2 regions of the Pseudoclavibacter sp. CFCC 14310 genome follow, and region 1 is predicted to be linked to the other one. Evidence: riboswitches for the same ligand, from Rfam matches in the RefSeq annotation. Region 1 holds a riboswitch; the other holds the start of a gene.
What was found. A riboswitch is a leader RNA that binds a small molecule or an ion and turns the genes downstream of it on or off. The one in region 1 is predicted to bind thiamine pyrophosphate.
Positions count from the first base shown of each region.

Region 2: it holds a riboswitch for thiamine pyrophosphate, as region 1 does, so the genes downstream of both, F8O06_RS04425 (ABC transporter ATP-binding protein) here and F8O06_RS02470 (TenA family protein) in region 1, are expected to answer to the same signal.

Region 1 is NZ_WBKC01000001.1:565,043-569,644, forward strand. It holds gene F8O06_RS02460 (sensor histidine kinase) at 1-1,110, opposite strand, end outside; tRNA gene F8O06_RS02465 (tRNA-Met) at 1,974-2,047, shown strand; gene F8O06_RS02470 (TenA family protein) at 2,288-2,995, opposite strand; TPP riboswitch at 2,992-3,103, opposite strand; gene F8O06_RS02475 (hypothetical protein) at 3,171-3,623, shown strand; gene F8O06_RS02480 (FBP domain-containing protein) at 3,829-4,332, shown strand; gene F8O06_RS02485 (cation:proton antiporter) at 4,335-4,602, opposite strand, start outside.
Region 2 is NZ_WBKC01000002.1:147,845-152,446, reverse strand. It holds gene F8O06_RS04435 (ABC transporter substrate-binding protein) at 1-468, opposite strand, end outside; gene F8O06_RS04430 (ABC transporter permease) at 652-1,428, opposite strand; gene F8O06_RS04425 (ABC transporter ATP-binding protein) at 1,425-2,219, opposite strand; TPP riboswitch at 2,212-2,308, opposite strand; gene F8O06_RS04420 (LutC/YkgG family protein) at 2,375-3,007, opposite strand; gene F8O06_RS04415 (LutB/LldF family L-lactate oxidation iron-sulfur protein) at 3,004-4,602, opposite strand, start outside.

The sequences.
Region 1 (4,602 bases):
CAGGGCGCCACGACCGTCGTCGTCGATCTGCAGCTGCAGCGTGTGTTCGCCCCAGTGCAGGGTCACGGTCGCCTGCGGTCCGGGGCCCGCGTGTTTGAGGACGTTGGTGAGGGCCTCCTGCACCACCCGGTAGGCCACGAGCTGGGCGCCGGCGGTGAGACGATCGGCGCGGGTGGCGTCGCCGCTGATGGTGAGCTTCGCGCGGGTTCCTGACAGCTGCACGGTGTCGACGAGGTCGGGGATGTCGGCGATGGTGGGCATCGGCCGTGTCTCGGCGCCGGAGTCGTCGTGCAGCACTCCCAAGAGGCGTCGCATCTCGTGCAGCGACGAACGGCCGGTCTCGGCGATGGTCTCGAGGGTGCGCCGGGCGATCTCGGGGTCGTTCTGCGACGCGTAGCGGGCGCCGTCGGCCTGGGTGATCATCACCGAGAGTGAGTGAGCGACGACGTCGTGCATCTCACGGGCGATGCGGGCGCGTTCGTCTGCTGCGGCGAGGTCGCGTTCCTGCTGCTGCTGAATCTCGAGACGTTCGGCGTGCTCGCGCAGTTCGCGCTGCTGACTGATGCGATTGCGGGTGATCGCACCGAGCAGCCAGGCCGCGGTGACCGATGCGGCGATGAAGCCGAAGAAGATGGTGACGGCCAGGACGATCTGGAACAGCGGTTGTGCAGGTTCCTGAATTCCCTCTGCGGAATCGGTCGATGTCAGCACCGGCATCGCGCGGTACCGCACGATGAGGGCGGCGGCACCGGCGATCGCCAGCCAGAATCCGCTGATCGAAGCCCATCGTGGGGCGTAGGCGGCCAGCGCATAGACCATCATGAGCACGAGTGCGTCGGCGGGCACCACCTGCACGCCGAGCGCGACCTGAACCACGCAGACCGAGGCCATCGCGATCGCAGCCGGCACGGTACGGGTGCGCCGCCAGATCAGCGGCAGCGTGACGAGCACTGAGAAGAGAAAGCCTGTCCAGGTGTCGTTCTGCCAGTTCGTGTGGTCGAAGGTGCTGCCAATGCCCACCAGGGCGAAGGGCAGAACCAGAATCGCAGAGAGTGCGGCGACCAACAGTGTGTCGACCAGCTGCACATGGCTCGCGAACCAGTGCAGCACGCGACCGACCATCCCTCGGCGCGGGCGATGGGCGAACGCCGTCGTCGCTGTCAGCGGTGCTGCTGCCGGCGGCGTTGCGCCTGCTGGTACTGCATCTGCTGTTGCCGCTGTTGCCGCTGTTGCGCTCACTGCTCGTGCTGCTGCCTCTGAAGATACTGCTGGAGCATTCTCGACGGGCGCTGCAACCAGAACGACTGGTGTCGGCTGGGCTTCAGCGCTCGAAGTTGTCGGTCTGCTCACACTCCCAACTGTAGGGTGCGCCCGCTGGTCCGGGGTCATCCCGCAGAAGGATGTTTCCCTGACGCACCTGTCCTTGCCGCTGCACCTGTCCTTGCCTTGTCACCTCTGCCCGCCCGTCTTGTTTTCTTGTACCCAGTCTTGGGATTTGCCGTTCGCTCCCGACCGAGGCATGGGAACTGTCGTGCAGAAGCATCGAGTCATGCCATTTGGCATGTCTGGACGCCATGGGGCGTCATTTGCGGCGACTGGCTGTAGTTGGCCGGCCTGGGATGGAGGTGTCGTGCACGAGAGGGTGTGCGGGCGGCCGCGAGTGCATAGAAGCCGTTGAATGGTGTGGATGCTCAGACATGAGTGTGTAGAAGTGGCGGGCATCGTTTGCTGATGGTCGCGGGTTTTGTACTTTCGTTGATCGGATGCCGTGGGGCGGCATTTGATATGTCAGGATTCAGCGGGGAGGGGAGAGGAAGGAGTGTCAGAACTCGGCAGAACTGATTCAGACCTCCCAGCACCGTTGCAGAACCAGCCAGTACCGATGCAGAGCCGGCGAAACTCAACCGGAACCAGGGCAGAACCGGCGCAGAGTGGACGCAGGCGCACATCGGTGCTACTGTTATCTCTTGTGCCGCGGGGTGGAGCAGTTCGGTAGCTCGCCGGGCTCATAACCCGGAGGTCGTTGGTTCAAATCCAGCCCCCGCAACAGATGCGCCGACGCGGTGCGAAGAAGGTCGGAAACCCAATTGGGCTTCCGACCTTCTGCATTTCTCGGCCGAGGCCCTACCTGCCAGCACTCACAGAGTCCGGCTGGCTGACACTCATCGGGCCCGACCTGCCAGCATTCACAAAGTCTGGCGGGCTCACACTCATCGGGGCTGGCCGGCCAGCGCTCACCGGCTGGTACTCACCAGCCCCCATGCACCAGAGCCCACCAGCCTGCAGGTCACCGCAGCTCGTACGACTGATCGAAGAAGTCGAGCTCAAGCTGCACCGTGCGTCCGAAGAACTCCCGAGCCTCGCAGGCATGAGCCGGGCCGACACGATCGAGTTCGCTGCGCAGAAACTCGACCAGCTGTCTGAACGGCGGGTTGTCGTGCAGCGTGATCCACTCTGCGTGCACGAAGCTTGCGGGTGCCTGCTCGGGTGCGCGCATCGCCCAGCTCAGGTACGACCATTCCGACACCAGCAGCACCGAGAGAATGATGGTGTAGTTCCGGGTGTCGGCGGCATCGCGAAAGACCCGTTTGAATCCGGCAGTGGCAGCCGTGTCCGGAATCTTCGCGCGGTCGGCCTCGCTCACCCCGAACTTCGCGAAGCAGCGCAGAAAGTACGTGCTCTCGTCGCCCGCCACGTCGCCGGCGAATGCTGCGAGCCGCAGTCGAGCATCCAACCTGTCGGCGCTCGCCACAGCCGCCCCGATCAGAGCCAGAAAGCCGTCGAGAAAGCGGTGATCCTGAATCAGATACCGGCACATCACCGAGTCGTCGATCGAACCGTCGAACAGCTCCGAGACGAAGCGGTGCCCGACGACCGCCTGCCAGTTGGCTGCATTGTCGTCGCGCAGCGAGTCGGTGAAGCGTTCGCCGGCGGATGCTCCGCTCGCGCGGGCAGCAGACGTCTCGTTGTGATCGGGCGTGGTGATTGCGTGCATAAGGGACTCCCATTCTTCCTTCGCCGGCATGACCCGGACAGGTTCGACGGTCGCAGGCGTCGGCAGCCCGATCTCAGCCCCGTGACCGGGGCACCCGTGTGGTACTGACGAGCGTAGCAGCAGGCGCAGGGCGCCTCGATTACGCTGGCAGAACACCCCGAGAGAAAGACCGCACATGACAGACACAGACCACACCGACGGGTTCAGCGCGAGCGAGCGTGCGGCGATGCGTCAGCGCGCCGAAGAGCTGCGCTCGATCAGCGGCGTCAAAGGCGCGGCGAAGCGGGCGCGCGAATACGAGGCGTGCGTCGCGGCGATCGAAGCACTCGACGGGCTCGACGCGGTGATCGCGCAGCGTCTGCACGTGATCGTGGCCGACGAGGCTCCGCATCTCGAAGCCAAGACCTGGTACGGGTTCCCGTCGTACGCCAGTGACGGCAAAGTCATCGTGTTCCTGCAGCCGTCGTCCAAGTTCGACACTCGGTATGCGACGCTCGGCTTCAGCGAAGACGCGCAGCTCGACGACGGTGCGATCTGGCCGACCTCGTTCGCCCTTGCGGCCTGGAACGACGCGGTGGATGCTCAGGTGCGTGCGCTGGTGCGTCGCGCTGCGGGAGCATCTGAGTAGACTGTCCGCGTGAACTACCGAGAGATGTATGCACAGCGCGAGGAGGTCGTCGGCGAAGCACTCGCCGACGACGATTAGCGCGGATGCTCCCACCGTGCCTGACATCCGGCCAGGCGCGGCGGTCGAGCGACCCTGATCACTCACTCACCATTTCTCCCGGCGAAGCGGCGTCTCTGCGATGCCGCGCGCCGTGAAAGGCATACTCATGCAGACTCTCACCGAATCCTTCATCCGCTCTTCGTTCGTCAACGCCTCACGGCGAGAGACGAAAGAGCTCACATTTCGCGACGACTTCGCCGCACTCACGGAAGAAGACTGGCAGCAGCTCGACTACCTGGGCTGGCGCGACCCGAAGTATGCGCGACGCGCCTATGTCGTGCTGCCGCGCCTCGACGGCGACCCGGTCGGCGTGCTGCTGACGCGTGCCGCGGCCGCCCCTCGCACACCGACCATGTGCCATTGGTGCCGTGACGTGCGGCTGCCGAACCCGGTCGTGCTCTGGAGCGCGAAGCGCGCCGGGGCCGCGGGGCGCCGTGGCGACACCGTCGGCACCTTGATCTGCGACGACTTTCAGTGCTCGCACAACGTGCGCAACGACCCGCCGGCGTTCTACAAGGGATACGACGTGCTCGCCGCGCGTCAGCAGCGTATCGACGACCTGCGCACACGGGTCGCAGGCTTCGCCGAGTCTCTGCTCGGCGCCGCCTGAGCTCAGCCCAGCGTGGTGACGAACGGAGTGTCTCCCGGGTCTTCGTCTCGGGAGGCACTCGCCGCGTCTCCGCGCTGACCGCCTGCGCCCGTCTGCCCCTGGGGCTTGTGCAGCGTGGCGCCGACGACGGGTCCTATGATCACGGAGAGCAGCCCGCCGCCGATCAGCGCGGCTGCCAGACCGCTGCCGATGATCTGCTGCGAGACGGCCAGTGTGGACGCGGCGACGATGATCGGCAGTGCGGTGCCGGTGTAAGCAGCCAGTGCAAAC
Region 2 (4,602 bases), on a different contig from region 1:
CTTGCCGGCGAGATCCTGCGGTCCGTTGATTCCCGATCCCTCCCAGGTCATCACCGAGTTGAGGCTGGTCGGAACGAGCGCGCCCACCGAGATGACGTCGAGCCCCTCCCCCTCGGCGATCAGTGTGTCGGGCTCGTACGAGATCGCCAGATCGGTCTGACCGAGGCTGACCATCTTCGCGGCGTCTGCGGTGCCGCTCGGCGTGGTGAAGTCCACCTTGACCCCGGCCTGCTCGTACGCGCCGGTGTGCTGCGCCGTGTAGAGCGACACGTGGTCGGGGTTCGGCGTCCAGTCGAGCAGCACGCTCACCGGGTCGAGGCCGTCTGAGGCGGCCGAGTCCTGCTGTTGGCTCGAGCATCCGCTCAGCGCCAGGCTCAACGCGGCGGCTCCGGCGATGAGCCCCATGCCCATCGATCGGCGGATGCGTGCATGCGCCCGTCTCTGGGACGCGGTCTGCGAGGTGATCATTGTCTCTCCTTCGTCTTCTCTGTGGTATCGGTTCGTGGAAGTGGTATCGGTTCTGGGAAGTTGTCGGTGCTGTGAAGTTATCTGTGCCGTGAGGTGGCATCGGGACCGGGATTCTGGGTGTGACGGCCGGGGTCGGTGCGCCGTTCGATCGGCGTGGTCGCCGATGTCGCCCGAGGTCGGGGCTCAGCGCAGGCTGTCACGCTGCCAGCCGCACACCAGGCGTTCGGCGAGCAGCGTCAGCAGGTACAGGGCGGCCGTCATGGCGGTGAGCAGCACGACCTCGGCGAAGACGAAGTCGGTGCGCAGTCTGGGAATCGCCTGGATCAGGTGATAGCCCAGACCATTGCTCGATCCGGCGTACTCGCCGAAGACGGCGGCCACGGGAGCGAAGGTCACCGAGATGCGCAGCCCGGCGAAGCCCTGCGGGAGTGCGAATGGCATCCGCACGCGCCAGAAAAGCGCGCTCGGGCTTGCCCACAGCGTGCGCATCGTGTCGATCAGTCGCGGGTCGACGCTCTGCAGGCCCGACAGCAGGCTGACGGTCACCGGAAAGAAGCAGAGCAGCGCGACGATCACCACCTTCGATGCGATGCCGTAGCCGAGCGCGATCGTGAGAATCGGGGCGAAGACCATGACCGGCACTGTCTGCGTGCCGATCAGCAGGGGTTCGAGGGCGCTGCGCAGCGGTTTCACCGCGAAGACCGTGACCGAGATGACGCCGGCGGCGAGAACGCCGACCAGCAGGCCGAGCACAGTCTCACTGCCGGTCACGAGAGTGGCCGACCACAGCGTGCCCCAGTAGCGGCCGAGCGCCACGATGACGTCCTGCGGGGCCGGAACGAGGTATTTCGGCACTCCGAGCCACGTGGTGGCTCCCCACCACACGGCCAGCACGATCACGACCGCAGTGGCCGGCGGCAGCACCCGGTGCAGGCGGCTCTGTGCGTTGCGCGTGTTCATCGCCGCATCGCCCCCTCTGCGGACAGCGCGGTCAGCAGACCGGTGCGCGCAGCGGCCAGATCGACGTCTGCGAGCAGCTCGGTGCGCGAGCGAGGATCGCCGAACCAGCCGCGACTCTCAGCGGTCACACGCGCAGGCCGTCCGGCCAGCACCAGCACCCGATCAGCCAGCAGCAGGGCTTCGTCGACGTCGTGGGTGACCAGCACGAGCGTGGTCTGCCGATCGCGCAGCCGCTCGCGCAGCCAGGTCTGACCGTCGGCACGGGTGATCGCATCGAGGGCTCCCAGGGGCTCGTCGGCGAGCAGGACGGGTTTGTCGGCGGCGAGGGCGCGCAGCAGAGCAGCACGCTGTCGCATGCCGCCGCTCAGCTCATGCGGGCGGCGGTGCGCGACCGAGCCGAGCCCCCACTGCTCGACCAGTGGACGCACCTGCTCGCGTGCGGCTGACTTGGAGACGCCGCGGTTGCGCAGCGGCATCGCGACATTGTCGACCAGAGAGAGCCACGGCAGCAGGGAGTCGCCCTGAGGCATGAGTGCGCAGCTGCGCACTCGTTCGGCCGGATCGGAGTGATCGAGCACTCGGACCGTGCCTGCGTCTGGTGTGAGCAGCCCGGTGATCACCGACAGGGCGGTGGTCTTGCCGCAGCCGGAACGACCGATCACGGCGACGTGCTCGCCGGTCTGGATGCTCAGGCTCAGTTCTTCGAGCACCGGCGCCGCTGCGCCCTCAGGCGTGTAGACCACGTCGCTGACGACGACTGCGGTGTCGGATTCGACGCGCGTCGATTCCATCGTGTGACATCCCTCCGCTCGTGTGAACGAGATCAGGTTCAGCGGGTCTCATCTCAGCTCCAGCTCTCGGAGCACCCCGTGTCTTCGTCGAAAGCGTAGCAGACCCCGGTCGGCACACGGCCGACCGGGGTCTGCTACTGCTCAGTCTGGGCGAGTCATTCGGCCGAGACGATCACCACGATCAGGGTGCGCGGGCCGTGCACGCCTTCGACGCGCTGCAGCTCGATGTCCGAGGTCGCAGAGGGCCCGGCGATCATCGTGATCGGCCTTTCCGGCACCAGCCGCCGAATCGCCGCCGGCATGTCGACGACGATCTCTGCATCCTGCACCACGCACACGTGCACATCGGGCACCAGCGTCAGCGCGCGGCGACCCTGGGTGCCGCTGCCGTCCAGAAAGATCGTGCCGCTGATCGAGCAGGCCACGGCCGCTCCGGTGACGATGGCATCGAGGCTGTCGAGCGATGCGGCAGGGATCGAAGCGTCGTCGACCTGCACCTCGCCCGCGTAGTCACCCAGCCAGCTGCGATCCAGTGCCGGGGGGATGCCGACGCGGCTCGCCTGCACGGAGGCGAGGGCCGAGGCGACCTCTGCCCCGATGGTGCTCGGCGTGGCGCGCCGCACCTCGGCTTTGTAGTCTTCGAGCCGATCGATCAGCAGATCGATGCGTTCGGCGTCGGGCAGCTCGATCTCGGCGTCATAGTCGCGCACCACGGGCTCGACCACCGGCGGCGCGATCCGCAGCGCGTCTTTGATGCGATCCAGGATGTCTTCGCGTGCGGTGCTCACTTTGTGCTCCCCTGCGTGCTGCTTCGTTCTTCGGACTGCTCAGACGGCGCCGCGGGGCTCCCGAAGCCTGCGGGCATGGGCCTGCGCTCCCAATCGGCGTCGCGCTGGGCGTCCTGGTTGCCCGGGCGCTGCGTCAGATCGGCCTGCACTGCGCTGGAACGCGCCTGCTCGGCCGCCAGCTCACGTTTGGCATCCGTGGTCTTGAACCACTCGCGGGCCGAGTGCTTCGCCGGCGCCGGAAAGTCGCGGGCGTCCGTCCAGCCGCCCAAGAGCCCGGGCAGCTTGGTGATCTTCTTGTCAGGACCAGCCACGATGCGGCCGCCGATGCTGGCCGCCTTCTGCGCCGCATGCCAGCGTTTGCCGGAGCTCATGGCCGACGCCACGGTCTTGAGCATCGGCTTCTCGAGCCCGGAGCCGACGGTGTTGACCTTCTGGTCGCGCAGTTCGACGAGGATCGACGGGATGTCGATCTTGACCGGGCAGACCTCGTAGCAGGCCCCGCAGAGGCTCGACGCGTAGGGCAGCGAGCTGTTGGGGTCGTGTGAGTCCTCCATGCCCGTCAGCAGCGGCGAGAGAATGGCTCCGATCGGGCCCGGGTAGGTCGATCCGTAGGCGTGTCCGCCGGCGTGTTCGTAGACCGGGCAGACGTTCAGGCATGCCGAGCAGCGAATGCACTTGAGCGCCTCGCGTCCCATGCCGTCGGCGAGAGCGTGGGTGCGGCCGTTGTCGAGCAGCACGAGGTGGAACTCCTGCGGGCCGTCACCGGGAGTGACGCCGGTCCACAGTGAGGTGTAGGGATTCATGCGCTCGCCGGTGGACGAGCGCGGCAGCAGCTGGGTGAAGACCTCGAGGTCGTTGAAGCGAGGCAGCAGCTTCTCGATGCCCATGACGGTGACCAGTGTGTCGGGCAGGGTCAGGTTCATACGCCCGTTGCCCTCCGACTCGAAGATCGAGAGCGTGCCGGTCTCGGCGATGCCGAAGTTCGCACCCGAGATCGCGATCTTCGAGGTCAGGAACTTCTCTCGCAGAAAGCGACGGCTCGCCTCAGCCAGATGGGCGGGGTTGTCGTCGAGATCGGGGTCGACGCCCGGCATCTCTTTGAGAAAGATGTCGCGCACCTCGCTGCGGTTGCGATGGATGGCCGGCACCAGAATGTGGGAGGGCTTGTCGTGGCCGAGCTGGACGATGAGTTCGGCCAGGTCGGTCTCTTGAGCATGGATGCCGTGCTCTTCGAGGTACTCGTTTAGGCCGATCTCCTGCGTGGCCATCGACTTGATCTTGAGCACCTCCTTCGCGCCGTGATCGGCGACGATGCCGCGCACGATCTCGTTCGCCTCTGCGGCGTCACGAGCCCAGTGCACCTGGCCGCCGTGTTCGGTCACTTTCTCTTCCAGCTGCTCGAGCAGATCGGGCAGGTTGGCGAGCACCTCGCGCTTGATGCGCGAACCGGCCTCACGCAGGCGCTGCCAGTCAGGCATCTCGTCGACGACGTGCTGACGCTTGTCGCGAATCTTGTGCGTGGCGAAGTTCAGGTTGCGGCGCAGCTGCTCATTGGCGAGCTCGTGCACCGCTGCCTGCTGGAACTTCTCTGTGCC